3 regions of the Pseudoalteromonas spongiae UST010723-006 genome follow, and region 2 is predicted to be linked to each of the others. Evidence: predicted binding sites of a transcription regulator. Region 2 holds the regulator's gene; each other region holds the start of a gene.
What was found. The regulator LexA, encoded in region 2, represses DNA repair genes until DNA is damaged. The targets are predictions, from matches to a motif close to TACTGTATNNNNATACAGTA.

Region 1 (10,508 bases), 1.3 Mb from region 2:
GTTTAGTGTTGTATGTCGAATCAACACGCGAAGAGCTTGTTATGCCATATAAAACGCGTCAACTTACGCAAGCAGCAATCGAGGGTAGTTGCTTTAGCCTCGAAGATGCTGCCCTGTATGAGCAGATCTGTCATTATCTCTCAGCTTTTAGCATTTGGAGCGAAGGCGAAATAGCCGTTATTGCATTACATGCGACAGCAGCCAAATTACACCTTAAGCCAGTTCTTGCTAAAAGTTGGTTTTTCAAACCTTATCAAGGCCACACCCCAAGTACCGAAGCGATTATTACCCTTAATTCACAGAAGCAAAGCGGTCAGTTTTTGATTATTGAATGCGGTAATGATGCCAGTGTGTGCATGTGTTTAGAGCATCAAATGCAACTAGACGATAATTTTGCATTAAGTCGTTTTGAAACCATTAAAGTGCTTAACGATCGTGTAAATCCTATCTTAATCAACCAATCACAGCTAAAACGCGCCTAGGCTTTATCGCTACTCGAATTTAAAACTGTTATACTTCAGCCAGATTTTTTAACTGGGTTTTTTGCTTTGAGCAATTCGCTTTCTTTTATTGCACTAACGTCGATTGGTGTTGAAAATTTACTCGCTACTGAAATTCAAGCCACTGGCGCTGAAATTACTAAACAGAGTATTGGTTCTATTCGTTTTAACGCATCCAATAAACAAGCACAAACACTGTGTTTAGCGAGTCGCTATGCGACACGGGTTATGATGTTGCTGACCGAATCGGATACCGTTAATACCAAAGATGATTTATACGCGCTTGCCAAAGGGTTTGATTGGCAAGAGTACTTTGGGCCAACGCAAACGTTTGCAATTGATTTTAGCGGGACTAACCGTGAACTGAAAAATACTCAGTTTTCAACATTGGTAGTAAAAGATGCAATTGTCGATTCTTTCTTTGCAAGTCATCAACAACGTCCTAGCATCTCTAAAACGTCACCTAATGTACGTATTGTTGGTCGTTTAAATAAAGAAAAATGTGCTTTATATATCGACTTTTCAGGCCCAGGCCTTTCGAAACGTGGTTATCGTCCTCATCAAGGCGATGCGCCGATAAAAGAACACTTAGCGGCGGCGTTAGTAAGTCGTTCAGGTTGGCTAAATGATACCTCGCGCCCGTTGTTTGACCCGTGTTGTGGTTCAGCAACGTTATTAATTGAAGCGGCGATGATGGCGTGGAATATTGCACCGGGTTTATATCGCAAACATTTTGCGTTCGAATCACTTCCGGGGTTTCGCGCGGCAAAATTCAAAGAACTAAAACAAGAACTTAAAGACCAACAAACCGATCAAAAGCTGTATTTAATTGGTAATGATATTGATGAACGCGTATTACAAAAAGCGCTAAATAATATTGAAAGTTTACCTTTTGCAAAGTTTATTCAGTTAAAAAAAGCAGATGCCAATAAACTCACTGCAGTAGCAAAACTCCCTGGGGTGGTGCTATCTAACTTACCGTATGGTGAGCGTTTAGGTGAAAAAGCAGAGTTAGTTAATTTGTATCGTCACTTAGGTGATGCGTTTAAAAAGCATTTTAAATTTTGGCATTTGGCGCTATTTGCAACCGATGCTAGTTTATTAGCCCTCTTAAAACTTGCCAAGAAAAAGCAGTACAAACTGAAAAATGGCCCGTTAGATTGTGTGCTTAATCTTTATGATTTAGACGAGAAAAATACTGAGCAATCAAGCCAAACTAAACTTAACTACGATGGCTCGATGGCGTTTGCTAATCGTCTTAAGAAAAACCGTCAAGGTCTTAAATCATGGCTTAAAAAAGAAGGCGTTAGTTGTTATCGTTTATACGATGCGGATATTCCAGAGTACAATGTTGCCGTTGATGTTTATAACGAGTACTTGGTGATTTATGAATATGCGCCACCAAAAACCATTGATGAAGCAACGGCAGAAAAGCGCTTACAAGATATTATTTATTTATCTGCGCAAACCCTTGATATTGCACCAAGCAATATTGTTGTAAAACAGCGTAAGCAGCAAAAGGGCACATCTCAGTATCAAAAAGCACAGCGTACCGACAAGTCAAAAAATAATATGACGGTAGAAGAATACGGTGTGAAGTTTAAAGTTAATCTACACGACTATTTAGATACCGGACTATTTTTAGATCACCGTTTAGCACGTCGTTATATGCAGCAAAATTGCAAAGATTTACGTGTACTTAATTTGTTTGCGTATACCTGTAGCGCATCAACGCACGCAGCGGTAGGTGGTGCAAAATCGGTGACCAGTGTTGATATGAGTAATACCTACTTAAAATGGGGCCGTGAAAACTTTGCGTTAAATAACCTTAACAGCCCGCGTTATCATTTTGAACAAGCGGATTGCCTTGCATGGTTAGAGCAAGCAACAGGTCAGTTTGATTTTATCTTTTTAGACCCGCCGACATTTTCAAACTCAAAGCGCATGAAAAAAGAGTTTGATGTTCAGCGTGATCACATTAAGTTGTTTACTTGGGTAAAACGTATTTTGGCACCAAACGGTACCTTGTTGTTTTCAAATAACAAGCGCGGTTTTACGATGAACGAAGAAGGCTTACTTGACCTTGGCTTGATAGCAGAAAATATCAGCGATAAAACACTTTCGCCTGATTTTAAACGCAACAAGCAAATTCACAACGCGTGGCTTATCCGCAATGCCTAAGATAACGCTGTATCACACAGAGGGTTGTCACTTATGTGAGCAAGCGCATGCATTATTTGTGCAAGCCGGCTTAGCTACAGAGCTAGATTTAGTCGACATTGTTGACGATGAAACGTTAATGGCTGAGTACCAGACGACGATTCCGGTAGCTGAGTTTAGCACTGGCACAAAACTATTTTGGCCATTTGATCTTGAAGACATTTTAAAAAATAAATAATCATGGATTTAATTAGAATTACAGGAGCGCAGTTAGCGTTCGGCACACACCCATTGCTTGATAATGCAGAAATGCTGATTGAAAATGGCGAGCGGGTATGTATTGTAGGTCGTAACGGCGCTGGTAAATCAAGCTTGCTTAAAGTGCTTGATAGTCAAATTCAGCTGGATGATGGTGAAATTAACCGTCTGAGTGGATTAAAAGTAGCACGCCTTGAGCAAGACCCACCAAAAGGTGCGAATGGCACCGTATTTGATTATGTTGCCAATGGCTTACCGCACATTGCGACACTGTTGATTGAATATCACGAAGTGAGCGCGAAGCTAAGTCAAGATAACAGTGACAAAAGACTTAAACAGTTCGAGCGCTTATCGTCTCAGTTAGAGGCAAACGACGGTTGGCGTTTCGAAACGCAAATAAACCAAGTGCTAAGTCAGTTAGAACTCGATCCAAACAGTGATTTAACCGCGCTGTCGGGCGGTTGGCTTAGAAAAGTAGCGCTTGCGAAAGCATTGGTAGGTGAGCCAGATCTGTTATTACTGGATGAACCAACTAACCACTTGGATGTTGCCAGCATTGAGTGGCTGGAAAAATTCTTAAAAGAATTTAATGGTGCGATCGTATTTATTTCTCACGACCGTGCATTTATTCGTTCAATGGCAACACGTATTCTTGATTTAGACCGAGGTAAGCTGGTCTCTTACCCGGGTAATTATGAAAAATATCTAGAGCAAAAAGAGCACGCATTAAAAGTTGAAGAAAGCCAAAATGCCTTGTTTGATAAAAAACTCGCGGAAGAAGAAGCATGGATCCGTCAGGGCATTAAAGCGCGCCGTACGCGTAATGAAGGTCGTGTTCGTGCACTTAAACAACTGCGTGTAGAACGAAAAGCCCGTGTTGAAAAACAAGGTAAGGCCGATTTCAACATAGAAAGTGCTCAGCGTTCTGGCAAGTTAGTATTTGAAGCTAAAGGCATTAGCCAAGGCTTTACAAATAAGCCAATAGTGAAAGACTTCTCTACCTTAGTTATGCGTGGTGATCGTATTGGGCTAGTTGGGCCAAATGGTGTTGGTAAGACAACGTTACTGAAAATTCTATTTGGCGAATTAGCGCTGGAATCAGGCAAAGTAAAGCAAGGTGTTAATTTAGAAGTTGCTTATTTTGATCAGTATCGCTCGGTACTCGACGAAGAAGCCAGCGTGCAAGATAATGTTGCTGACGGTAAACAAGAGGTGAACATCGGTGGCCGCAGTCGTCATGTGCTTGGTTATTTACAAGACTTTTTATTCCCACCAGCACGAGCGCGTTCACCTGTTAAGTCGTTATCTGGTGGAGAGAAAAACCGCTTATTACTGGCAAAATTATTTGTTAAACCAAGCAATGTATTGGTACTCGATGAGCCGACCAATGATCTAGATGTTGAAACACTTGAATTACTTGAAGAAATTCTCGCTAATTATCAAGGTACTGTGTTGGTTGTAAGTCACGACCGTGAATTTATCGACAATACCTGTAGTACAGTATGGGGCTTTTTAGGTGATGGCAAAGTAGTGGAAGTGGTTGGTGGATACCAAGATTTCCAAAATTATGCGCAGTCACTTGCTGAAAAAACAGTAATTGAACAAAAACAAAAAGACACAGAAAAGGACAAAAAAGTCGCAGATAAGCCTTTAGCTAAAAAAGCAGGCAAGTTATCATACAAATTAAAACGAGAACTCGAAGATCTACCCGCTTTATTAGAATCGCTTGAACAAGAAGTTGAAGAACTTCAAGAAGTTGTTAACTCCCCCGATTTTTTCAAGCAAGATAGCGAGCAAACTCAGAAAACCTTGAACCAATTACAGCAAGCAGAGTCGAAGCTTGAAACCGCTTTTATGCGCTGGGAAGAATTGGAACAGTTACAGGATCAGTAGTAGGAATAAAAATGAAATATAAATTACTTGCAGCGGCAGTTTTTGCTGCAATCACGCCACAGGTTCAAGGCGCTACTCCATATGTTTTAGAAGAGCTTGGCAATCTAGATTACGCTAAACACGCGTATGTAACCGATGCAAACGAAGCGGGTCAAGCCGTTGGTATGGCGCAAGGCGTATTCAATATTGTTATTGATATTGCGGAATTAGATTTTGAAAGCTCTGCTATGACGACAGCTTACAGAAATCGTGAACGTGTTTTTGAAAATCGTGATGAAGAAATCACCTTCACATTAGACGATATCGAAAATGGCAATATTAATGGCGATGCGCAACAATTCCTACAAGATTTCTTACGTGAATATTACGCAAGCAGCTTATACCAAAAAATATCAGGTGGCAGAGTTAGCGAATTCAATATTGCCGTTGAGTATAATGATTCAACGCAAGAACGCGTTATTTATGATGTTGAACACCCTGATTATGATGGTGGTTTAACACGCTCAGTTGAGAACATTTTAACATCAATTGCAGAAGATGGTGTTAAAGCTGGCTGGGGCTCTGCACCTTATACTAAGATTCAATTTACTGAAGACGGCGAAACTGAATCGGAAACACATTATATTCGTGATTTTACACGTCGTGGTTTTGTAATGGCCAATACCGGTGAACGAGTTGATTTAATGCCAACAGAAGCAACTTATGGTGGTATTTCTGGTGCGTATAACATCGTTCAGGTAAGTGATGGTTATTTAGTTGTGGGTGAAACGTCAGTAAGTATTGCTTCTGATTCACAAGAGTCTCTAGATGAAAGTTGTGATGGCGAAAAAGTACCTGTTGAAGTATGCCATGAAAGTTATGTCACGTCTGGAAGCCGTCCTCTTTATAACCGCCATGCAACAATGTGGCGTTTAGATAATGCATTAAATGTGATTGAAACTGTTGATCTTGGGTTAGGTATTGTACCTGATGAAGATGAGCAAAAGAGAGCGTGGCGTAGTACTGCATTAGCGGTTAATGAAAACGAAATTGCGGTAGGTTATTCTGTTGTAAGATACCGTGATGGTGACAGCATTAGACAATATCCGGTGTATTACAAAGATGGAAATGTTGTAGAGTTTATTAACGAATACGACTACCTTTCTGGTGGTCGAGCAGTAGCTATCAATAACAGTAATATTATTACAGGTTATGCCTCTAAAAATATTGAGAACACTGCGCGCAATAAGTTCTTTTATCATAATGTTGCAACCGGCGAGACAACTTTCCCAACAGACTTTTTTAAAAGCAGCTCTGTGGTTGCGACAGACATAAATGATAATGGCCTGATTATTGGTCAAGGCGAAGTTGAAACAAGTTCATCAGCAAGCCGTCGTCAAGAAGCGTTTATTTACGATATTAATAAAGACACGTTCACTAATCTAAATGACTTATTACCGTGTTTTGCAAACGATGGTGAATCATCATTCCCATATGTGGTTGCGGAAGCAATCAGCATTTCAAATGATGGTACTGTATATGGCACAGCTACAAAAACCGTAGATAAGCGTGATGCTCAAGGTAATGTTGTGGTTGATGCTAACGGTAAAGTAGAGCAAGAAAGTGTGGTTGTTTCAGTGAAGCTGAAATATAACGCTGAGGGTGTAGCTGAGAAGTGTCCTGAGAAAGCGCAAGAAACATATGAACGCCAAGGTGCATCGTTTGGTGCATTAGGCCTAGTATTATTGCCACTTGTAGCAATTAGACGACGCTTTTTTAAATAGTAAGTGTTTTATACCCTAATGTTTTGATGGGTTTATTAAAAGATAAGCTATAAACTCATATTCATAACATATTGATAAAATTATGATTGAAGGCCAACTGCAGAAACAGTTGGCCTTTTTTATTGCGGATCCATTGATCCTCAACACCAAAGGATTATACTGTATATAAATACAGTATAATCCTTTGGTGTATTCATGAATTCACTGATCAAGCAATTACATCATCGCAACCTGCTTTGGTATGCATCCAATCGTATTCAAACGCAGCAGATAGAAAAGCATCAAACGGGCTTTGCGGTTTTAGATGACAAGCTCGCTGGCGGCATGCCCACTAATGGCGTGATAGAACTATTGAGTAGTCCCGGCATTGGTGAACTTCGATTGATTGCACCCAGTTTTAAAATGCGGCAAAGCCGTTTTATTGTGTTTATTTCACCGCCTGCGTTAGTTAACAGTGCTGCTTTGCATCATTTAGGTGTTGATATTAGTCAAGTGTTAGTACTGTATCCTGAGCAACATAAAGATGCGCTTTGGGCAGTAGAACAATGTTTACAAAGTGGCAGTTGCAGCGATGTTATTTACTGGCCGCAGCAAGATTTAACGATTTCCCATATCCAGCGCTTTCAGCAAGCAAGTAAATCGGGTAAAAACCGTTTGTTTTACTTAAATAGCTATAAAACCAGTCAAGCGAGTTTGCCTGCTACTTTAAGCTTAACATTACAAGCACATCCACAAGGACTGAAAGTAAAGATAAACCGTCGAAAAGGCGGTTGGCCAAGTGATTATTTTATTGTTGATATGCAAACGACATGGCCTTATTGCACCATTGCATCTTCGCCTATCAGCAATGTTATTGCATTTCCGGTTGATAAGGCTGGTTAATGTTAAATTGGCTTTATCTTTACTTTCCACAGTTACAACTCGATACGCAATTTGCAATGTCGAGCACCGAGGTAATTGCCTTGGCCAATCACCAAGGTAATTTAGTACAACTTTCAACGGCGGCTAAAAAAAAAGGATTAACGCAAGGGCAAGGGTTAGGGCAAGCTAGTTTATTAGTTTCTGATCTTGCGGTTTACCCTTATCAAGAAGAAGTGGAAGTAGCAGAGCTTAAGCGCATAGCCAGTGTACTTTATAACTACACTGCAGATATTTGTATTATGCCGCCAAAAGGTTTACTGATAGCGTGTGATGGTATGCAGTCCTTATATAACAACAGTGATCAGTATTGGCATGTGCTTGAAACACAGTTAAAAACATTGGGGATTAAGTATTATTTCGCAAGCGGATCTTCACCGTTGTTGGCAAAAGCATTAGCACAAGCGGGTACTAATGTGATTTTTACAAACCAGCAAAATGCGCGTAATCAGCTTGCGTTATTGTCATTACAATTTGCTGATATCACTACAAAAGAAATTGCTTTGCTAACCCGCGTAGGGATTACGCACTTTAAGCAGTTGTTGAGTGTATCGCTTGATGAATTAGCTAAGCGCTACTCACGTGAATTAGTAATGTATGTAGGTAAATTAACAGGCCAATATCCGCATCGAGTGACTTTTTACATACCTGATACGCATTTTGAAAAACAACTAACCTTACATTATGAAGTATCGCTTACTAAGCATCTTGAAAAACCACTTTTGCTTGTATTAAAGCAACAACAAGCTTTTTTACTCTCTACTTGTAAGTTAGCAAAGCAAGTGACCCTTATTTTGCATTTTAGAGAAGTAGCCAATTTGGTATTTGAACTATCGTCAGCGCATGCTGAATATCGCGCTGAGCACTGGTTAACGCTTTTTTTATTACGTTTAGAAAATACCGAGTTACCAGCACCAGTTATCGCATTAACTATAAAAAGTGATTACCTTGTATCTAATTTAGGTGAAGAAGGCGATTTGTTTTCACAGCATAAATCAGGCTTAGATACTGCAATGTTAACTGCAATATTACAGGCAAAACTTGGGCAGGAGCAGGTTAAAACCTTAACTGTTTATAATGATCTAAGGCCAGAAATAGCCAGTCAAGAGAATACATTCAACACGTTATCAAATGCGCCACAAATGAAGTTAATCCGGCCAAGCTTTATGTTGCGCTCACCTGTAGAACTCACTCAGCCGATCACAATATCGCACGGCCCTGAACGCATCGTGACGGGTTGGTGGGATAATAATAATGTTGCTCGTGATTATTTTATTGCACGAGATGAGAGTGGACGGTGGCTGTGGGTTTTTCGTACGCCAAAAAAACAATGGTTTATTCATGGGTTTTTTAGCTAATGAATTATGCAGAATTAGTTTGCCAATCAAATTTTTCTTTTTTACATGGGGCATCACATCCCGAAGAACTGGTTGCCACTGCCGATAACCTTGGTTACTCCCATATTGCGATTACAGATGAATGCTCTGTTGCTGGAGTTGTACGTGCACACCGAGAGATTAAAAACCACAAACGGGCACTTAAGTTAATTGTTGGTAGCTTATTTACGCTTGAAGATAGTTTAACAGTTGTTTTGTTATGTCCAACAAGAAAAGCTTATGCAGAGTTATGTCGAATAATCACCAATGCACGGCGACGCAGTGAAAAAGGTAATTACCTGCTGACTCGGTGGGATTTAATGTCAATCAAACACTGTCTTTTTATTTGGTTACCAAAGGGCGAAAATATCGATCATCATTGGGCTAATTGGCTTAAAAAACACCATGAAGATCGTTTATGGCTGGGACTAACACGCTTTTTATTAGCGCACGAGTCAGAGTATATGGAGCACTGCCAACGCTTGATGGCGCAATATGATATAACGCCTGTGGCATGTGGTCATGTGCTGATGCATCAAGCCAATAGGTTGCCGTTACAGCACGTATTAAGTGCCATTAAAGCACGTAAAACCGTCGCTCAATTAGGGCAGCAACTACTTTCCAATGAAGAATATGCATTACGTGAAAAACAAAAGTTGTCACGTTTATTCTCACCTGATGCTCTAGCGCAAACGACGGTTATTGCAAACAGGTGCCATTTCAACCTTGATGAATTGAGGTATGAGTACCCAAGTGAATTAGTGCCAAAAGGCGTTAGTGCAACAGCTTATTTAAGGCAATTAGTGAAACAGGGCATTGCGCATCGTTTTCCAGAAGGGATCAGTGCGGATATACAGGCGACCATTGATAAAGAACTCGCATTAATTGAAGAGTTGGATTATCCATTTTATTTTTTAACTATTCATGACATTGTTATGTTTGCTAAAAATAATGGCATTTTGTACCAAGGCCGAGGATCTGCTGCTAACTCAGTAGTATGTTATTGCCTTGAAATTACCGCAGTTGATCCGCGACAAATAGCCGTATTGTTTGAGCGTTTTATTAGCAAAGAGCGAAATGAACCGCCTGATATTGATGTCGATTTTGAACATCAAAGGCGTGAGGAAGTGATCCAATATATTTATCAAAAATATGGTAGAGAACGCACCGCATTAGCCGCAACTGTGGTGAGTTTTCGTTTTAAAAGTGCCATTCGAGAGGTTGGTAAAGCACTGGATATTGAAAGCAGCAAGCTTGAATACTTTATTAAAAATATCAATCGTCGAGATAAAACAACGCACTGGCAAACGCAGTTACAGCAGCTGGGGTTAGATCCACAATCAAATAAAGCCCAGCATTTTGTATCGCTCACGGAGCAAATTTTAGGATTTCCAAGGCATTTATCGCAACATGTTGGGGGCTTTGTTATTTCATCAGGCCCGTTATATGAACTGGTTGCTGTTGAAAATGCCGCGATGAAAGAACGCACGGTGATCCAATGGGATAAAGATGATTTAGAAACCCTTGGTTTATTAAAAGTCGATATTTTAGCCTTGGGCATGCTCAATGCGATACGTAAATGTTTTCAAGAAATTAAAATGCGTCATCAAAGGCAGCTGTCTATCGCTGATATTACCCGG
Region 2 (10,508 bases):
GGTCAGCTGCAATGCCTGCTGGCTGCTAGAAAGGGAAAATGCCCCCACATATAAATTATGTTTACCAAGCACATCAAACACATTTTTAATTAGTTGCTTTCGAGTTTCACAATGTTGCGCACAAACCTCTTCCGACAAAGTAACGAGCGACCATTTAAGTTGAGATTCCGCCGGCCACTTTTCAATTTTCTGTTCATTTTCAACGAAATGCCCGAAATTAGTTTGTGCGGGCTCAAGCCAATCAAACTTTAACGCCAAAAAAGCAGTTAACGCTGGTGCTAAAAAACAAATAATAAAAAGTCCAAGAGTCTTATTCATGTGCACTTCCTTTTCGATATATAACCGCACCAATCACAATCGCAGCGAGAGCGAGTAAAATCCACTGCAAGGCGTACGCTTTGTGTTTATCTGGCGACATATTAATAACTTGGTAATGAAATTCGCCCAGCGCACTGTCCGGCTGTGCATAAAGAATATATGGCGCGAATGGCTGCTGGAGCGCACTTGCTGCAAACTCTGGCGTAATGTATTGCAACCGTTGTCCTTGGCGTAATTCAAGATCATTTGATACCAAGTTGAAGCTGGTAAAGTTACCAACCTTTAATAATGCGGTGAGTTTTAGTTGCTGCGGCAAGCTTACTTCTGGTAATTGCTCTCGATTTAACGAGCCCGCAAACCAACCAAGATTTACCAGCCACCAGCGTGAAGAGTTTTTTGGTTTCACGGCAACGATCAAGTCGTAACCAAAACTGCCATCAACCACTTGATTATCAAGCCACCAAAACTGCGAAGAGACTTCGCCGGATAGCGATACTTTAAGTCCCGTTGCAAGCCAATCGCTTGGTAAACTAGCGAGCTGATACCAAGGAATAACCCCTTGTTGGCTAAGCTGTTCTAGTTTTTTAATAATCGTTATTTTTTGCTGTGATCTTTGATACTGCCACACAGCTAAACTCGTGCATATTAATGCGACAGTTGTTGTACACACTAGCAGAGTGATGCTTTTTGCACTATTCTGGATTAACCGCATATAGCAAACTCCCTAAACTTATGTTGATAAAATTAATTATCGTATTCTTATTGTTTTACATCGTTTTTAGTTTGTTTAAAGCACTGTTTTGTATGCTTAAAAGCGACGCTGCTGCAAACTCTATGTCCCATTATTTAGGGCGCCGAGTGTTATTTTCTGCAATTGTTCTGATGATTATTTTGCTGGCAATGCTGTTTGGCATCATCACACCAAACAGCAATCCTTATACTGTTGGTTAGTGGTTATTGACCTTTAAAGTACGTAAACAAAGACAAACAAACACAACCATACAACGTCAACAAAATGCCAATACCAAGCTGCAGCTTGGAAAGCAAAGTGCTTTTCTTCACTAAAGTGCCCTTTTAAAATTCGTATAAATACGACAAGTAAAATGAGCGTGCCTAACGTGACATGCATGCCGTGAAAGCCAGTTAGCAAAAAGAACGTATTGCCATATATACCTGAGTCCAGTGTTAAACCTAGATCTTGATATGCATGAACGTACTCCTCACCCTGTAGCGCTAAAAATATCGCCCCTAAAGCAATAGTAAAACCAAGCATTACCTTTAACTGCGTGCGTTTTCCATGCTCAATTGCGGTGTGTGCAAAATGCAAAGTCACCGATGAGGTTAAAAGAATAATCGTGTTGATAAGTGGTAAACCTTGCCAACCCATTACTTGCGTTTCTGTACCACCGGGCGTACTGACTAAAGGCCACACAGCTTCAAATGATGGCCATAGCACTTCGTTTGTCATCGCGTTATTGCTATCACCACCGAGCCACGGTACAGCAAATGTACGGGCATAAAATAGCGCTCCAAAAAATGCCATAAAAAACATCACTTCAGAGAAAATAAACCACGCCATACCCTGTTTAAACGAGCGGTCCATTTGCGATGAATAAAGTCCACCTTGAGACTCATCAATCACATTTTTAAACCAACCAAACAGCATATAAAGTAAAACCGCAATGCCTAAGATTAAAATGTGAAAACCAAAACCACCTTGCTGTTTAGCAGTTTGCATTACCGCTAAGCCAGCTCCAATGGCAATTAAGAACAGAGCAACAGCACCCACAATCGGCCATTGGCTTTGCTCAGGTACATAATATTTTTCATATTGAGTTTTCATTGACTAACTCTCCATCGCGCTTGCTATTGCTTGCAACTTTACCTTCAACATCTGCTGTAATATCGTAAATGGTGTACGACAAGGTCACTTCATGAATATCATTTGGCAAGGTTTCGTCGAGGTAAAAGAGCAATGGCAAATCCGCTGAACCTTTGCTTGTCAGCGGCTGTTGATTAAAACAAAAGCAAGACACTTTATGTAAATATTTAGCCGCCCGACCTGGTGCTACTGACGGTACGGCTTGCATTATCTTGTTGCTACTCGAAAGGTTTTGCGCAATAAACTCTATGCGCTCCATTTCACCCGGGCTAACGTCAACACTGTAGCGTTTAGCTTTGACTTTAAACGGTGCGCCAGCTTGCGCGTGTGTGATAAATGTAACGCGTACACTGCGCGATTCATCACTTTGCGCACTCACTTGGGCCTGCTCCATATTAGGTTTTCCATTCAACCCTGTGATATCACAGAACACGTCATAAAGTGGCACCAGCGCAAAGGCAAACGCAAACATTAATAAACTGGTTAAGATTAGCTTTTTGAGTAGCTTAACGTTATTCATTACTTCACTTCCGGCGGCTCAGAGAACGTATGATAAGGTGCAGGCGATGCAACTTCCCACTCCAACCCTTCAGCCCCATCCCACACTTTGGCAGGTACTTTTTCGCCACCCTTTGCACACTTATAAACAACGGCAACAAAAAGTAATTGAGATAAACCAAAGGCAAAGCCACCAACACTGATCAATGCATTAAAATCAGCAAACTGCAGTGCATAGTCAGGAATACGTCTCGGCATACCGGCTAAGCCCACAAAATGCATTGGGAAGAACAGAATGTTTACGCTAATTAGCGATAACCAGAAATGGGTTTTAGCAAGACCAATGTGATACATGTTGCCTGTCCACTTTGGTAACCAATAATAAGCTCCTGCCATTATCGAGAATACAGCCCCCGTTACTAACACATAGTGGAAGTGAGCAACCACAAAGTAAGTATCGTGATACTGAAAATCTACCGGTGTTATTGCTAACATCAATCCAGAGAAACCACCTAAGGTGAATAACACAATAAACGCAATGGAAAACAGCATCGGCACTTCAAAGCTAATCGAGCCACGCCACATTGTCGCTACCCAATTAAAAACTTTTACCCCCGTAGGCACAGATATCAGCATGGTGCTATACATAAAGAACAACTCCCCCGCCAATGGCATGCCAGTGGTAAACATGTGGTGCGCCCATACAATAAACGACAAAAACGCGATTGATGCTGTGGCATACACCATTGAGGCATAGCCAAACAGTTTCTTACGTGAAAACGCTGGAATAATCGTCGAGATAACACCAAACGCCGGTAAAATCATGATGTAAACTTCAGGGTGTCCGAAGAACCAGAAAATATGCTGGAACATTACAGGGTCGCCGCCGCCTGCCGCGTTAAAGAAATCTGTGCCAAAGTATTTATCAGTTAGCACCATAGTCACCGCCCCAGCAAGTACCGGCATCACCGCAATTAATAAAAATGCAGTAATTAACCACGTCCATACAAACAGCGGTAATTTCATATACGTCATGCCAGGTGCGCGCATATTCACTATGGTTACAATTACATTGATTGCCCCCATAATTGAACTAATGCCCATAATATGCACAGCGAAGACGAATAGTGCCGTATTATCATTGCTGTATGTGGTTGATAGTGGGGCATAGAACGTCCAACCAAAAGCTGGGCCGCCGCCTTCCATAAATAACGACATAAGCAGAATGAAAAACGCAAATGGTAAAATCCAAAAACTCCAGTTATTCATGCGCGGTAGTGCCATATCTGGCGCACCAATCATCATAGGGATCATCCAGTTTGCCAAGCCAGTAAACGCAGGCATAACTGCACCGAAAACCATGATTAGGCCATGAACTGTAGTCATTTGGTTAAAAAAGTGTGGCTCTACAAATTGTAAGCCTGGTTGAAATAATTCGGCACGAATAACCAGTGCCATTGCGCCACCCGTTAAAAACATTAACAGAGCGAATAGCAGATATAGCGTACCGATATCTTTATGGTTAGTCGTAAATAGCCAACGTTTTAAACCCGTTGGCGCATGATGGTGGTGATGAGATTCAGCTAGTGTTGTCATTATTGTGCTTCTCCCACAGATTCTTGAATATCACTTGGTTGCACTGAATCGCCAGTGTTGTTACCCCAAGCATTTCGCTCATAGGTCACTACTGCCGCTAATTCTTTTAGTGACAACATTTTGCTATAGCCTTGCATTGCTGTTGCTGGCTTGCCATGAACCACAATATCGATATGTGCTTTAACATCGCCAAGTGCTATTGGGCTATCTTTTAGCGCTGGGAACACACCTGGCAATCCCATCCCAGTAGGTTGGTGACACGCAGCACAATTAGCCATATACACTTGTTCTCCTAGCGTCATTAGCTCATCTTGAGATAGTGTAAGATCAAGTGACGCTTTTTCTGCAGCCGCTGCTTGCGCTTTTTCAAGCTGCGCATTTGCCAACCACTGTTCAAATTCAGCAGGCTCTTTAACTTCAACAACCACTGGCATAAAGCCATGGTCTTTTCCGCATAACTCAGCACACTGACCGCGATAAATACCGGTCTCATTGACCTTAGTCCACGCTTCGTTAATAAAGCCAGGGTTCGCATCTTTTTTAACCGCGAACTCAGGTACCCACCAAGAGTGAATTACATCGTCCGAAGTCATTAAAAAGCGTACTTTTTTTCCTTTTGGAATAATAAGGGGTTTATCAACATCTAATAGGTAGGTTTCTGTTTTTTGATCTTGATTGGTGATTTGTTCACGTGGAGTCGAAAGAACAGAATAGAACGACACATCGTGGTCAAGATATTCATAATGCCACTTCCATTGTGACCCTGTGACTTTAATCGTTAGGTCAGCTTTAGTGGTGTCTTCCATGGCAATCAAGGTTTTGGTTGCAGGCACTGCCATACCAATCAAAATTACAAATGGAATTGCGGTCCACAGTATTTCAATTTTGGTACTTTCATGAAATTGAGCAGGCACTGCTCCTTTTGATTTACGGTGATGAATTATTGCCCAAAACATAATGGCAAATACTACTAATCCAATAACGCAACAGATATAAAAAATTGTCATATGGAGCTCGTAGACATCACGGCTGATGTCTGTCACCCCAACAGGTAAGTTATATTGACTCGTCCCAACTGCTAAAAAAGGAAAGCTCAATAGTAACCATAAGGATAGTTTCACTAGCCTCATGCTCGCTCCTTAGCTAATTATTATTATGTTGTTAGGAAATGGTCAGTGAAAGTTTTAGCGATTAAATCGCACGACGCACTACAGCATCACTCCATTTTCTTTATTATACTTGTTTTCTAAAAGCCGCACTTTGCTTAAAAAGAAAACAAGGTTACTACTAAGGTCTAGTAAACGATTAAATTTTACGCAAGTCAAATTTAAGATAAATTTTTTATAAATCTATAAGTTAGCGATTTTTGAAGATGTAAAAATAGAAGGGGTTATAGTAAGAAATAGGGTGTTTTAAAGCAGGGTGAGGCTAGCAAAATTACTCACTAGCCAAGGTCAACAAAAGTGTATTACATCCAGTCAGCATTTCTAATAACGCCAACCGCAAGGCCTTCGATATTAAAATGATCATGCTCTAAATCGACTTTAATTGTGTCAAAATCGTCATTTTCTGCATGTAATAGTACTTGTTTGCCTGCTTTTTCAAAACGCTTTACCGTTACATCTTCATCAACACGGGCTACAACCACTTGACCATTATTCGCCACTGGCGTGCGATGAACAGCAAGTAAGTCACCATCCATAATGCCGATATCCTTCATACTCTCACCACGTACACGCAGTAGGAAATCTGCACATGGGTTAAATAGGTTTGGATCCACTTGATAATGGCTTTCAATGTGCTCATTAGCCAAAATAGGTGAACCTGCGGCAACTTGACCAATTAATGGTAAACCAAGTTGCTCGGGTTCATCTTCTTCCACTAAACGAATACCACGGCTAGCGCCTGGCACCATTTCAATTACGCCTTTCTTGGCTAATGCTTTTAAATGCTCTTCTGCAGCGTTTGCACTTTTAAAACCGAGTGTCGATGCGATTTCTGCGCGCGTTGGCGGCATGCCAGTATCTTTAATAAATACTTTAACAAGTTCTAAGATTTGTGCCTGACGTTTTGTTAATGGTCTCATTCACTGGTTTTCCATACAGTACAGATAACTGTGAGTATATACAGTTATTCTTATTTCGCAACTTTTAATTATTTGATAATTAGCACTATGCTTAGTTACAGACGATAATTGCTGCAAATCAAAAATCATCGCAGTAAATTGCTTTATTTTTCCTCTGGCACGACCAGTTATTTAATCTTTTAGAGTTAACTGGTATGCTAGCGCCCCTTTTGTTTTTAGGTTGGTGTTATGAAGTTGGTTGGCTCTATGATTCAGTGGTTTGCAAACGGTATGAACAAGCTTTTAGTACGTTCGAAAATAGTGCCTGAACACCCTTTAGACAACCTCGCAATAGATAAGAACAAGCCGACCGTTTACATCACATTGTTAAATTCTTTTTCTGATTCAGCCGCGTTGCGCAGCACCTGTAAAAAACTCGGCTTACCAGACCCTCAGGTCACTCAGCAAATTGGTGATAAACAAGTTCCAAGGTACATTCCAATTCATCATCGCTCGCCACTGTTTGGTAAAGCCAAAAAAGACAGCCCAGCGCTCGAAATTAGCGAAGAAATATTTGCAGCATTAAAACAATCTGACGTTACCGATTTACAAGTTATTCCGGTCACCATTTTATGGGGACGCAATCCAGGTAAAGAAAAGCCAGGCCTTGGCACTATTTTATCCAGTTCTCTTACACCAAGTTGGTTACGTAAAGTATTTGTCGTGTTACTATCTGGCCGCGACAACTTAATTCGTTTTAGTCGTCCATTAGAACTATCGCAGCTTACCAGTAAGCAACAAAGTGATGATTTACCGCATAAACTCATTCGTGTTGCCCGCGTCCACTTTAAACGTCAGAAGCTCGCTGCGCTTGGCCCTAAACTGCCATCTCGCGATCAGCTGTATCAAGGTCTTTTAGCATCAAGCACTGTCAAAGCCGCAATTGAAGATGAAGCAAAAAGTAAAAACATCTCAATTGTAGAAGCACGACAAAATGCCATAAAACTCGTTGATGAAATTGCTGCCAACTATAACGAATCAATGATCGGTGTTTCTGAGCGCATTCTTACTTGGCTGTGGACCAAGCTATACAACGGTATTGAAGTAAATAACCCGGAACGGATTCAAGAGCTGACCGACAAAGGCCACGAAATCATCTATATGCCGTGCCATCGTAGCCATATGGATTACTTATTACTTACTTACGTTATTTACCATCAAGGTTTTGTACCACCGCATATTGCAGCAGGTATAAATTTAAGTTTTTGGCCTGCAGGCCCAATATTTAGACGCTGTGGCGCCTTTTTCTTACGCCGCTCGTTCAAAGGCAACAAGCTTTATTCCGCAGTGTTCCGTGAATACTTAAGCCAGTTATTTATAAAAGGCTACGCTGTTAAGTTTTATACCGAAGGCGGCCGCAGCCGAACTGGCCGTTTGCTTCCACCTAAAACCGGTATGTTAGCGATGACATTACAATCAATTTTGCGCGGTATCGATCGTCCAATTTCAATCGTGCCTGTATATATTGGTTACGAACATGTAATGGAAGTAAACACTTACCTTGGTGAACTTGCTGGACAAAAAAAGAAAAATGAGTCAGTACTGGGCGTATTCAAAACTCTACGTAAGCTCAAGAATTACGGCAAAGGTAATGTAAACTTTGGCGAACCAATCAACATTAATCAATACCTTACCCAGCACCAGTCAGATTGGCGCGACAGCATTGCTGCAAATGAAAAGCCTAATTGGCTAACGCCAATGGTTGGCAAACTTGCTGATTCAGTTATGGTCAACATCAACAATGCGGCTGCGATCAATGCCGTTACTTTAATGTCATCTATTTTGTTAAACACCGAAAAACAGGCGATGACGCGTAACGAGCTCATTGCTTGTATGACAAACTACCTGAGATTGCTTGAATTAGCGCCGTACAGCAAAGATGTCAGTGTGCCAAACAAAAGCGCAGAAGAGCTGCTTGAACACGCACTCACGTTAGATAAATTTGAAGTGATTACGCAAGGGCGAGTTGAAGTAATCCGTATTCAAGACACGCAAAAAGTATTACTGAACTATTACCGCAATAACGTACTGCATTTATTCGCAGTACCAAGTCTAATTAGCTCAATCTTAATTAGCCAAAAACACATTTCTCGCGACCAGCTAATCAAGCAAGTTAACGCGTTATATCCGCTCTTTAAACAGGAGTGGTTTATGCAACCGTATTGCGAAACGTATCTAAATGACTCACTTGAAGCCTTGAGCGGTATTGGGTTATTAACCGTTGAAAACGATGCGATTTCAGTTAATCCTAGCAGCAAATCTCTAGCTCAGCTTAACTTGTTAGCACGCTTTATCCAGTGCACATTAATTCGCTATGCCAGCGTACTTAAATTAATTCTGGCAAGTGACAGCATTTCGCGCGACCAGCTTGAAACGCAAAGCCAAGATTTTGCACAACAGCTTGCACAACTATTTGGTATCGATACACCAGAATTCTTCGATAAAAAAGTGTTGTCTGGTTTTATTAGCACGCTTAAGCATAACCACATGATTGATGATTGCGAACAAGGCCGCATCACAGGCAACGAGACAACAAAGCAGTTGAGTCAAATTATTCTAAAACAACTTAACCCAAGTATTGCCAGTGCACTTGAAAACTAGCTTTTATCGACAACAAAAATAAAGGCGGTATACACCGCCTTTTTTATCCATATTTTCTAATCACACCTTCTTGAATCGTCGAGGCAATTAACTCACCTTTCTGATTAAAGAACTGCCCTCGAACTAACCCTCGGCCTCCACTGGCTGAAGGGCTATCTACAGCATATAAAATCCATTCATCTAAACGGAATGGACGATGAAAGTACATCGCATGGTCAATGGTGGCAACTTGCATATCCGGTTGTAAAAATGACAAACCGTGCGGTTGTAACGCTGTAGGTAAAAATTCAAAATCAGAAGCATATGCAAGCAAATATTTATGCACTCGCGGGTCATTTGGCATATCGCCATTAGCTTTAAACCATACATAGCGCTCAGCAAGAGTTACTTCAGGCTTAAACGGGTTTTGAAAATTAACCGGTCGCATTTCAATTGGCTTGTCACAAATAATTTTATTGCGAATTTTTTCCGGGATCAGTTCTTTGTGTTCGCGATAAACATCCAGTGACGATGGCAGTTTTTCAGGGCCTGGTACATTAGGCATCGCCGCTTGGTGAGTCACCCCCTCTTCATCCACTTGAAAAGAAGCAGTCATATAAAATATCGGCTTACCAAATTGAATCGCTTTAACTCTGCGCGTGCTAAAACTGCGGCCATCGCGAATGTTCTCTACATCATAAACAATCGGGTGATCAACATCGCCAGGTCTTAAAAAGTATGAGTGCAGCGAGTGCACTTGCCTATCTTCTGCAACGGTTTCTTTTGCAGCAGATAGCGCTTGCCCCATAACTTGACCGCCAAAAACAGCTTTAAAACCAAGATCTTGGCTAGGGCCACGATACAGCCCCTGTTCTATTTTTTCTAACTTCAGCAATGCTAAAAGATCGTTTAGTACCTGACTCATAACACTATTTCGTAATTTCCTAGTATCGCTATAATAGCAAACACCTGCCACTTTAACATTAGCGAGAATAGGTAATGCATTATTGGTTATTTAAAACAGAGCCTGACGAATTTTCTATCGACGATTTAAAAGCAAAAAATGATGAAATTTGGGATGGTATTCGCAACTATCAAGCACGTAACTTTCTACGCGACCAAGTGGCGTTAGGCGATCTCGTATTTATCTATCACTCTAGCTGTAAACAACCCGGCATTGTTGGCATTGCTAAGGTAATTAAAACAGCCTTTGCCGATCCATCTCAATTCGATGCGCAATCAAAATACTTTGATGCTAAAGCAACTCCCGATAACCCAAGATGGATAAGTGTTACATTAGAATTCGTTGAAAAGTTACGTATTATTCCACTCACCAAGCTTAAAGCCGATCAGCAATTGGCAGATATGCATTTAGTGCAAAAAGGTAGCCGACTATCAATTCAACCGGTGAGAGAATCTGAGTGGCAATATATACTCGATAAATACACTAGCAATTCACTTAAATAGCCACGTAAAAGAGTAGCCAAAGAGTTTATTTAAAGAGTGAAT
Region 3 (10,508 bases), 1.4 Mb from region 2:
TTTCATCAATGCCTTGACCGTTATCACGTACACTAATTGTAAGCTCTGACAAGCCCGTCGTTACTTCAGCATCAACATTAATCGAAATATCGCCACGATCAGAATATTTAATTGCCTTGTTTACAAGATTACAAATAACTTGCTTTAAACGCACCGAGTCACCGACTAAATAGCTATTTATAGCGGGGTCAACATAGGTGACTAAGCGCAGGTTTTTCTCTTTCGCTCTCAACTCACACTCTTGAAAAATCTCACGAATTAAGGCGTGAATATCGAAAATATGTTGGTCGAGCGCAAGTTGGCTGTGTTCAATTTTGGAGTAATCTAAAATACCATTTAGTAGCTCAAGCATATTGAATGCGCTTTTTTGAATAACACTAACGTAACTATGTTGGCGGTGATCAAGCTTGGTTTCTGACAACAAATGCGCCATGCCCAAAAGCCCATTCATTGGCGTTTTTACTTCCATACTGATATTAGCGAGGTATTCACCTTTAAGCTTATTTGCATTCTGCTCTGCTTGCTTTTGCTTTTTAAGATCGCCGAATGATTTAGACAACGCTGCCATCATGGCGTTAAATTCTACAACAAGACGATTAATTTCGTCATCGCGCGCTTGTTTTCGGTCAAGTCTAAATTTTTTAGGTGCCGACATATTCACGTGGCTCATAGAATACGCTAAATGATTTAAATGACGGGTTACTAATAAATGCACTAAGGTGAAAATAATCATAGATACAATAAAGGTTTTTGCACCTTGAGTAAGCAAAGTTACCACGACTTTGTCTGTGAGATAGCCATACACCCCAGACATATCCATTACGACAATCAGTTCGCCCAAATGGTATTTAGTGCGATTAAATCGGTAATCAATAGCCCAAGATTTACTTTTAGCGTATTTGGTTTGCGTTTTATTAACGGTAAGACGGTTGGCATTATCTTGCCAAATCGTTACTGACGATACGTTAGGAAGTTCGCTAATGCCCTGTAATAGTAATTCAAGCTGTTTCTCATCTTCGGCCCAAAGAGCATTGGTAACCGAAGGTAAGTGGCTTTTTTCAATTTGCTGAAAACCTTGATCGATCACGCTGAGATCGCGCTTGTAGTCCATCCATAAAATGGCGCTGGTGATCATTAACGTTAACACAGAGCTGGTAAGTAAAATACCAACAAGCAGTTGTTTTGCTAGGGGGTTTTTCAGTTTCAACGGACTACATTAAATTATAATTATTCTTATTTATAAATGTAGACCAAGCTGACGTTTTTTTAAACTTTTAATTTGAATTTCTAATTGAGTAAAAATCAATTTACTCAATTAGAGAAAAGCTGCGTTATTCGCAGTGAGGGCGTTTATTTTGTGCTTTTGCTTGATTGTGTAAAGCCATCGCATCTGGCATCCAGCTACGCAAATCACTAATACGGGTATCTGATGATGGGTGCGTTGATAAAAATTCCGGTGGTGCACCGTTATTATTTGCCGCCATATTACGCCATAATTCAACTGACTGCTTTGGATTAAACCCCGCTTTTGCCATCAAGTCTAAGCCAATTTTATCGGCTTCGCTTTCATGCATACGACTAAACGGCATCATGCCTAAGTACTCAGCACCTACACCTAAAGCCATCATAGTTTCATTGTGTAAACGGTTTCCTTGCGAACGACTATACGCGTCTGCAACTTGCAATGTTGCCTGTTTAATACCGGCTGCAGTCATACGTTCATTTGAATGCTCGGCAATTACGTGCCCAACTTCGTGGCCAAGTACTGTTGCTAATTGGTCTTGCCCTTGTGCAACTTTTAATAGCCCCGTATGTACGCCTATTTTACCACCAGGAAGCGCAAATGCGTTTGCAGATGGTTCTTCAAATACCACCACTTCCCATTGTTGATTCGCGTATTTTGCAGGAAGCACTGAAATAACGTTATCAGCAACGCATTGCACATAGCGATTGATTTTGGCATCGGTATTAATTGGTTGCTGCTTTTTCATTTGAACAAAGCTTTGTTTGCCAAGCTGGTTCATTTCCGCTTCAGAATACATGGCAATTTGTGTGCGCCCTGTTGGACTCGATTTACACCCAACCAGCGTAGCAGCCACTGAAAGTGAGAGCAATACATGAGATAATTTCATTACGTTTTCCCTAATGTCGTTTAGCGCTGTTTAACAAATATTGATTTTGCAATATTTACCATCACAAAGCCCTGAATTGGTAAGGTAATTTATTTTTAACAATAAACCTACAATTTAGCAAAGCGCTTAATCGGATCTGTTGTATCAAACCAAGTATTTTACACGTAAAATAGGGTTCCCCGATACCCTGAATAAGTATTTCTGTGACTGAAAAAACGTTATCTAAATCCATCTTACCCCTGCTATCGGCGCTCGTCGCAACAACGCCATTAGCAATTGACCTGTACTTACCTGCTTTTGTTGCAATATCAAGCTACTTCAACACCGATATGGCGCAAGTCCAACTCTCTTTAAGTAGTTATTTAGCCGGCTATGCCATAGGCATGATGTTATTTGGGCCGCTAATAGATCAAAAAGGCAGGCGTTTGTTCGCGCTCTTTGGCTTGCTAGGCTTTGGCTTATGCTCTTTTTTACTTACCGTAACACAGTCTATTGATACCTTTATTGTTTTACGCTTTGCGCAAGCATTTTTTGGCTCTGCGGTCACTGTCGTTGTACCTGGTATTATTCGCTATATGTATCAAGAAAATACTGCGAAAGGCATGTCTTACGTGTCGATGATTATGATGTTAGCTCCCCTGCTCGCACCAAGTATCGGCAGTGTGTTAATGATCACTTGGCATTGGCACGCGATATTTTATGCATTGACGATTTATGCTAGCGTGCTCTTTGTATTAGCTTATTTTTATTTGCGAGAAGTGCCTATTCACCCGAGTAAAATTAAAGGTTTGGCGCTATTTTTTTCAAACTACCGTATTGTGCTTACAAACAAAAAAGCACGATTTGATATTGTTATTTCCATGCTCGCCTCGTTCGCATTCTTTTGCTTTTTAACCAAAGTATCAGCAATTTATATGGCACACTTTAAGGTGAGTGAAACCCTATTTGGGGTGTTATTTGCATTCAATGTATTGGCGTTGATGTTAGGTAACTTTATTAATACCCGGCTAGTACCTAAATTTGGCTCACGTAAAATGCTCAATATTGGCTTAGCCATTAGTTTTATTGCGGTAACGTGCCTTATTTTAGTCAGTGTATTTACGCACAATGTATATTTGGTTGCCGCTTTTATTGCGCCGCTGATGATGAGTTTAGGCATTATGGCAACCAACGCCGACGCGCTGATTTTAATCAATTTCAAGAAGAAGTCTGGAACAGCTACCGCAGTGATAGGTACTTTACGCTTTGGCAGTGGCGCCTTTGCTGGCCCAATGTTAGCGTTTATTCCATTGCCACCAAGCATCGGGTTTGCGGTTGCTATGGCAATGGCAGTAAGCGGTATTTTAATCTGCCAATTAAAGCAGTTAAAGTTCGGCCATTAGTACATTATATTTGCCACAACAGACACAAAAAAAGCTGTAACCAAGGTTACAGCTTTTTTGCATTCTTAAGCGCTATTATTCAGCTGCTTTAGACACCATTACCATTGCTGGACGAAGTAAACGACCATTTAATAGGTAACCTTTTTGCATTACTGCAATAACAGTGTTTGGTGCAACATCAGCAGATGGCTGAATTGACATTGCTTGATGGAATTCAGGGTTAAACGTTTCGCCTTGTGGCGCAACCACTTCAACACCAAACTTTGCTACGGCATCAACAAAGCTTTTTGCCGTCATCTCAACACCTTCGATAACCGGCTTAATGTGTTCGTTTTCTTTGTCAGCAAACTCAATCGCACGCTCTAAGTTATCAAGCACAGGTAGTAGTTCATTGGCGAATTTTTCAAGGGCAAACTTGTGCGCTTTTTCAACATCTTGCGCTGTGCGACGACGCATGTTTTCAACTTCTGCGGCAGCACGTACTACACTGTCTTTTTGCTCTTCAATTGTTTGCTTCGCTGCTTCAAGCTCTGCATTTAATACTGCAATTTCCGCTTCTGCGCTTAGCTCTTCACCACCTTGTAGCTCTTCTGCTACTTGGTCAAGGGTTTCCTGTACTTCTGCTTCTTGCTCTGGCTGATTATTTTGCTCAGACATTGATACTCTCCGAAATCTTACAACTGATGCTAATTATGGGGATTGATAAACGCCTTTCAAGAGCTAATAGCGCAATTAATCGATATTTCGTTGATAATTGCTTCAATTTTCGCCGACTTTGGGCAGAGCACACATAAACGGCCTTGGTATATCTCTTGTGAAAAGTACGGCACGCTCAGTAATAAATAGTCTTCCAATGCACCAAACGGCAAGTTGTCGTGGTACATAACCGACATACCCATTTTCATCGCTAATTTTTGTTCTACATAATCTAAAAATGGCGCGCCAATTTGATTTAACTGCTCGCTAGACAGTGCACCAAATAAATAGTGACTGCCAATCACAATGCTACTATCTACATGCAGTTTTTCAGCGAGCGCTTTAATCCACATACCCAGTGAACCATGACAAAACATTGGTGCACTTTGGCGCATCGCCGCCATGCGGCGTAACCCTTCGGCCAAGTTATGCCCTGCAAAAACAGTATTTAACCACGCATTAAATTGATTGCGTAATGCATCGTTTGCTTCGCGAGGCTTGGTAATCTGAATGTTTTGGCTATTACCGTCCCTGTCGAATAATAAAATAAGCCAGTTTTCAAAACTAAAATCGAGCACTTCTGCACGATAAATATGTTGCTGCATCGCCTCTGGCAAACTCACCAACACACACAGTTTATATTGTTGGCTTAAACGATGTGAAAATTCGCTAAGACTTTGCGCACTTGGCTGCCAATAGTCTGCAATATCAGAAAGTTGAAAAAATTCATCAAACCAATAGCTAAAACCTAGCTCTGTAGGTACACGTCCCGAAGAGGTGTGAGGCGCATACAATAGCCCCGACTTTTCCATACGCGCCATTGCATTGCGTACTGTCGCACTGCAAATATTAATTTGTTTCTGCTTTACCACATGGCTTGATGCAACTGGCGTACCTTCACCATTGCAATATAAGTCCATAACGGCAGAAAAAATGAGTTGATCACGGGCGCTTAATTTCATGATTATTATTTATGGCCTGATGATTAAAAATCAAGATATACTGTAGGCAAGACTTTATCAGTGACGATTTTATGGCACAAGTATTTAATAACATAGGATTGATTGGCAAACCGAACCATGAAGGCGCGGCTGTAACACTTGCCAAACTGCATACCTTTTTAACGGCTCTCGGTTATCAAGTTTACGTTGAAAGCCGCGTCGCTGAACCCATTGTTGATGAAGAGTATTCAGCGTCGTTAGTTGAAATTGGCCGTAACTGTGATTTAGCGATTGTGGTTGGTGGTGACGGTAATATGCTAGGCGCTGCTCGTGTACTGGCTCGCTTTGATATTGCGGTTATCGGCGTAAATAGAGGTAATCTCGGTTTTCTTACTGACCTTGATCCCGATAATTTTGAGCGTGAGCTTGAGCAAGTACTGGCTGGTAAATTTAGTGAAGAAAAACGCTTCTTGCTGGAAGTGGAAATCTATCGCCATGAAGTGCTAAAAAGCTCAAATACGGCGGTTAACGAAGCCGTGCTGCATGCCAATAAAGTTGCACACATGATTGAGTTTGAAGCCTTTATTGATAGAGAGTTTGTATTCTCGCAAAAATCTGATGGCCTTATTGTGTCAACGCCAACAGGCTCTACAGCCTATAGTCTTTCTGGCGGCGGGCCCATTTTAAACCCAAAACTCAACGCCATTTCATTGGTGCCTATGTTTCCGCACACACTAACAAGCCGCCCACTCGTGGTGGATGCAAATAGTGAAGTAAAACTGGCATTGAGCCCAGCAAATGATGTGGACTTACAAGTGAGTTGTGATAGCCATGTTGTGTTAGCGGTATTGCCAGGTGATGAAATTGTAATCAAACGAAGTGAACAACAGTTGCGCATGGTACATCCAAGCAAATATTCGTATTACAATGTACTGCGCCAAAAGTTAAACTGGGGCAGCCGTTTATATTAATCAACCTAAAATCAAAATAACAAATTAAGTTCTAGCGGACACTAAGGCATTACATCGTTAAATGTGAGTACACTAGCCCTATTTTATCGCACAAATTTGTCTTGTACTCGGAAAACCGATAAAACTAGAACGCACAAGAACATTATTGCTAAGTGTGTTACGCAATTTACTTAGTCAGATTCAGAGTAATCAATTGAAAGGAAAGAAAAAGTGGGGTTTGTAGTATTTTTAACCACCGTTTTATTAATTGTACTGTTAACGACATTTTTAGTCATAGATAACAACCGAAAAAAAGCATTAGCACTTGAAAAACAACAACAAAGCGAACGTATCGACGTTGTTAGCTCTCGTTACAGCAAAATAGTGCAAAGCTATGGCAAATCACGCATTGTAAAACCAAAAGACATTAGTGGGTTATCGCAAATCAACAACAATTATTTTGTAATGCAACGTAAAACTGATGAAACCATTACCCACTATGAACAAGTCATCGGTAACCTAACTGACTTACTCGAAAATGAGCTGTTAAAGTTTGAATCGGCAGACGATAAACTAACGTTAAGCAAACAAATTTACGCCTTTGTTGAACAATTACCGACATCTGGCCACCAATTCAACAGTGATTTTTATTGGCATCAATTGCCTTCATTAAGCCAACAAGTGATAACGCCAACACTTGAATCTACCGATGAACACGTTGAGCCGGAACTTCACGAAGAAAACGTTTAATTTGATCTGCGCTAAAGGCTAAATACAAGCCATTAGCGCAATCTCTTTTCAACACTTCTGCTTACTCCTTTTTTCTTCCGCAACAAAATATCTTCATTTTTAACTTGCCTATTTTTTATTTACTGTATAAATTACCAGTTAATGTACTGTATGGATAATCAGTTATGTTAGCATCATTACAAGTAACAAATTTTGCAATTGTTGAACACCTTGATATTGAATGGCACCAAGGTATGACAACTATCACAGGTGAAACTGGCGCAGGTAAATCAATCGCTATTGATGCCCTATCGCTATGTTTAGGCGAACGTGCCGAAGCCAGCATGGTGCGTGAAGGCGCCGATAAAGCCCAAGTTTCGGCGGTGTTTGATATTCAGAACTTACCTGCTGCACAACACTTTATTAGTGAACATGAATTAGGTGATAGTAGCGAATGCATTATTCGCCGTGTAGTATCGGCAAACGGCCGCAGTAAAGCCTATATAAATGGCGTAATGGTGCCAGCAGGCCAGTTAAAATCTCTCGGCAGCCTGCTTATTTCAATTCACGGCCAACACGCGCACCAACAGCTCAATAAAACCGGTTATCAATTGTCGGTAGTTGATAGCTTTGCGGGACACGTTGATCTTGTGAACGACGTTAAAACAGCATACAACGCACTGCAATCACTTGAAAAAGAAAAGGCGACGCTAAGTCAGTCACTACAACAAGCAGCAGCCGAAAAGCAATTGCTCGAGTATCAAGTGGCTGAGTTAGATGAGTTTTCACTTGAGCACGGAGAGTTTGAAGAAATTGAACAGCAACATAAGCTGCTAAGTAACGCAAATTCGTTGCTTGAAGGTACACAAAAAGAGCTACAAATTATTTATCAACAAGATAATTATAATGCGTACTCTATGGTGCAATCGAGCGCAAACCAAATTGCTGAGTTAGCAAGTTTAGATAAAAAATTGGCACCAATCGCCGACTTGTTATTTGAGGCAGGTATCAGTTTAGAAGAAGCTGCGCGCGAACTTAGCCATTATCAAGACAGCATTGAGATGGACCCTGCGCAGTTATCAGAACTCGATGACCGTATCGCACGCGCACTTGATTTGGCTAGAAAACACGATATTTCACCTGAAGCAATCCCAGATTTACACGCTGAGCTAAAGCAAAGTCTTGCCAACATTGAGCAAAGTGACGAACGTCTCGCCGCACTAGAAATCGAAATCGCCGAAGCTAAAGCACATTATGTGACTGTCGCAACACGCCTTTCGCAAAGCCGAAAAGTCGCAGCAGATGAACTATCAAAGCAAGTTACTGAATCACTAGTGATGTTATCAATGGAAAACGCAAAGTTTGCCATTGTGGTTGAGCAACAAGAGATAACCAGTAGCAAAGGCCTAGACAGCATAGATTTTCAAGTAGCTGCTAACACAGGCCAACGTTTACAACCGCTTGTGAAAGTAGCCTCGGGTGGTGAGCTATCACGTATTAGTCTTGCCATTGAAGTTATCATTGCAGATAAAATGACTACGCCAACCTTAATTTTTGATGAAGTTGATGTTGGTATTTCTGGCCCGACTGCATCAGCAGTTGGCAAATTATTGCGCCAATTAGGCAACAGTACACAGGTAATTTGTGTAACCCACTTACCGCAAGTAGCATCAAGTGGCCATAATCAATTTTTTGTCAGTAAAAGCGATGATGGCACCCACACGCATACCCATATGTCGGTACTCGATAACTCGGGACGAATTGATGAAATTGCACGCTTATTAGGTGGCACGAATATTAGTGAAATTACCCGTACTAATGCCTCAGAATTACTGTCGCAATATCATTAAGCAAAAAACATAAATACAAAAAGGTGGGCATTTGCCCACCTTTTTTAATGTTATAAGCTGCCTTAAATGTTTAACCACATTCAGGCTATACAGCACTAAACTTCGAGATAATCCATAATGCCTTCTGCTGCGTTGCGGCCCTCATAAATAGCGGTAACCACTAAATCAGAACCTCTTACTGCATCGCCACCAGCAAAGATTTTAGGGTTAGATGTTTGATGCGTATATGCGCCTTGCTCAGGTGCCACAATACGGCCCCATTTATCAAGCTCTACATCAAACTCACTTAACCACGGCATTGCATGAGGCTGAAAACCAAACGCCATAATCACCGCATCGGCTGGCACAACATGCTCAGAACCTGCTACTTCCTCTGCACGACGGCGGCCATTTTCATCGGCCTCGCCAAGCTGCGTTTTAACCATTTTTACGCCTGTTACTTTGCCACTGTCATTAAGTACAACCCCTTTTGGTTGTACATTAAACATAAACTCAACGCCCTCTTCTTTGGCATTTTTTACTTCACGTACTGAGCCTGGCATATTGGCTTCATCACGACGATAAGCACACACAACGCTACTAGCATTTTGACGAATTGAGGTACGCACACAGTCCATTGCTGTATCACCACCACCTAACACAACGACGCGTTTGCCTTGCATATTGATGTAAGATTCTGGTGTTTCGTCGTAACCCATTTGAAAATTGGTATTAGCAATTAAAAATGGCAATGCATCAAACACACCATCAGCATCTTCGTTTTCAAGACCTGCACGCATATTTTGATAAGTGCCCACTGCTAAAAATACCGCGTCGTATTCATCAATAATGGTTTGTAGTGCAATGTCTTTACCGACCTCGGTATTTAACACAAATTCAACGCCCATCCCCTTGAAAATTTCACGGCGGTTTTCCATTACCGATTTTTCTAATTTAAACGATGGGATACCGAAGGTCAGTAAACCACCAATTTCAGGATGACGGTCAAACACCACAGGTTTTACACCATTACGCGCTAGAATATCAGCGCAACCTAAGCCTGCTGGCCCCGCACCGATAATAGCAACTTTCTTATCGCTCCAAACCACGTGCGACATATCTGGCTTCCAGCCCATCGCAAAGGCCGTATCAGAAATATATTTTTCGATATTACCTATGGTGACCGCACCGAACTCCTCGTTGAGTGTACAGGCGCCTTCACACAATCGGTCTTGTGGGCATACGCGTCCACATACTTCGGGTAAACTATTAGTTCGATGCGACAATTCAGCCGCTTCGATAACTTTGCCGGCTTTGATCAGTTTTAACCATTGCGGAATGTAGTTGTGCACAGGACACTTCCATTCACAATATGGATTACCACAGTCAAGGCAACGATCGGCTTGCGAATCAACTTGTTTCGCAGAAAACGGTTCGTAGATTTCAACAAACTGTTTTTTACGTGACGAAATAGGCTTTTTGCGCGGGTCGACACGCTGCACATCGATAAATTGATATACGTTTTGTGACATGGTACTTCTCCTATTGCGCCTGTATTCTTAATTCAGCACTTGAACGTGCTCTATGACCAAGCAAACCTTTCACATCACTCGATTTAGGCTTAACCAATCTAAATTGCGCAATGTATGACTCAAAATCAGCAAGAATTTGCTCTGCGCGATTTGATTGTGTTGCTTCTAAATGCTCGCCAATTAAGCCGCGTAAATGTTCGTGATGAATATTCAAATCTGTAAGCTCTACTAACTCGACCAACTCTGTATTGATGCGTTTATCAAAGTCGCCTTTTTCATCAAGTACGTAAGCAAAACCACCTGTCATACCCGCGCCA

Region 1: imuA (translesion DNA synthesis-associated protein ImuA) is a predicted target of LexA. The motif match lies at 6,732-6,751, and genes of this name have one in related genera.
Region 3: recN (DNA repair protein RecN) is a predicted target of LexA. The motif match lies at 6,996-7,015, and genes of this name have one in related genera.

The regions. Positions count from the first base shown of each region.
Region 1 covers NZ_CP011039.1:1,615,591-1,626,098, reverse strand. The annotation lists gene PSPO_RS07635 (cell division protein ZapC domain-containing protein) at 1-482, shown strand, start outside; gene rlmKL (bifunctional 23S rRNA (guanine(2069)-N(7))-methyltransferase RlmK/23S rRNA (guanine(2445)-N(2))-methyltransferase RlmL) at 549-2,681, shown strand; gene PSPO_RS07625 (glutaredoxin family protein) at 2,674-2,898, shown strand; gene uup (ATP-binding cassette ATPase Uup) at 2,901-4,811, shown strand; gene PSPO_RS07615 (DUF3466 family protein) at 4,823-6,574, shown strand; gene imuA (translesion DNA synthesis-associated protein ImuA) at 6,770-7,456, shown strand; gene PSPO_RS07605 (Y-family DNA polymerase) at 7,456-8,850, shown strand; gene PSPO_RS07600 (error-prone DNA polymerase) at 8,850-10,508, shown strand, end outside.
Region 2 covers NZ_CP011039.1:2,945,556-2,956,063, forward strand. The annotation lists gene PSPO_RS13545 (hypothetical protein) at 1-318, opposite strand, end outside; gene PSPO_RS13550 (SURF1 family protein) at 311-1,030, opposite strand; gene PSPO_RS13555 (DUF2909 domain-containing protein) at 1,051-1,269, shown strand; gene PSPO_RS13560 (cytochrome c oxidase subunit 3) at 1,283-2,161, opposite strand; gene PSPO_RS13565 (cytochrome c oxidase assembly protein) at 2,145-2,720, opposite strand; gene ctaD (cytochrome c oxidase subunit I) at 2,720-4,294, opposite strand; gene coxB (cytochrome c oxidase subunit II) at 4,294-5,424, opposite strand; gene lexA (transcriptional repressor LexA) at 5,763-6,380, opposite strand; gene plsB (glycerol-3-phosphate 1-O-acyltransferase PlsB) at 6,609-9,020, shown strand; gene tesB (acyl-CoA thioesterase II) at 9,064-9,924, opposite strand; gene PSPO_RS13595 (EVE domain-containing protein) at 9,999-10,466, shown strand.
Region 3 covers NZ_CP011039.1:1,221,391-1,231,898, reverse strand. The annotation lists gene PSPO_RS05840 (response regulator) at 1-1,207, opposite strand, end outside; gene PSPO_RS05835 (M48 family metallopeptidase) at 1,332-2,132, opposite strand; gene PSPO_RS05830 (multidrug effflux MFS transporter) at 2,336-3,514, shown strand; gene grpE (nucleotide exchange factor GrpE) at 3,590-4,171, opposite strand; gene PSPO_RS05820 (HrcA family transcriptional regulator) at 4,228-5,172, opposite strand; gene nadK (NAD(+) kinase) at 5,244-6,122, shown strand; gene PSPO_RS05810 (hypothetical protein) at 6,333-6,851, shown strand; gene recN (DNA repair protein RecN) at 7,016-8,680, shown strand; gene PSPO_RS05800 (FAD-dependent oxidoreductase) at 8,776-10,191, opposite strand; gene gltB (glutamate synthase large subunit) at 10,202-10,508, opposite strand, start outside.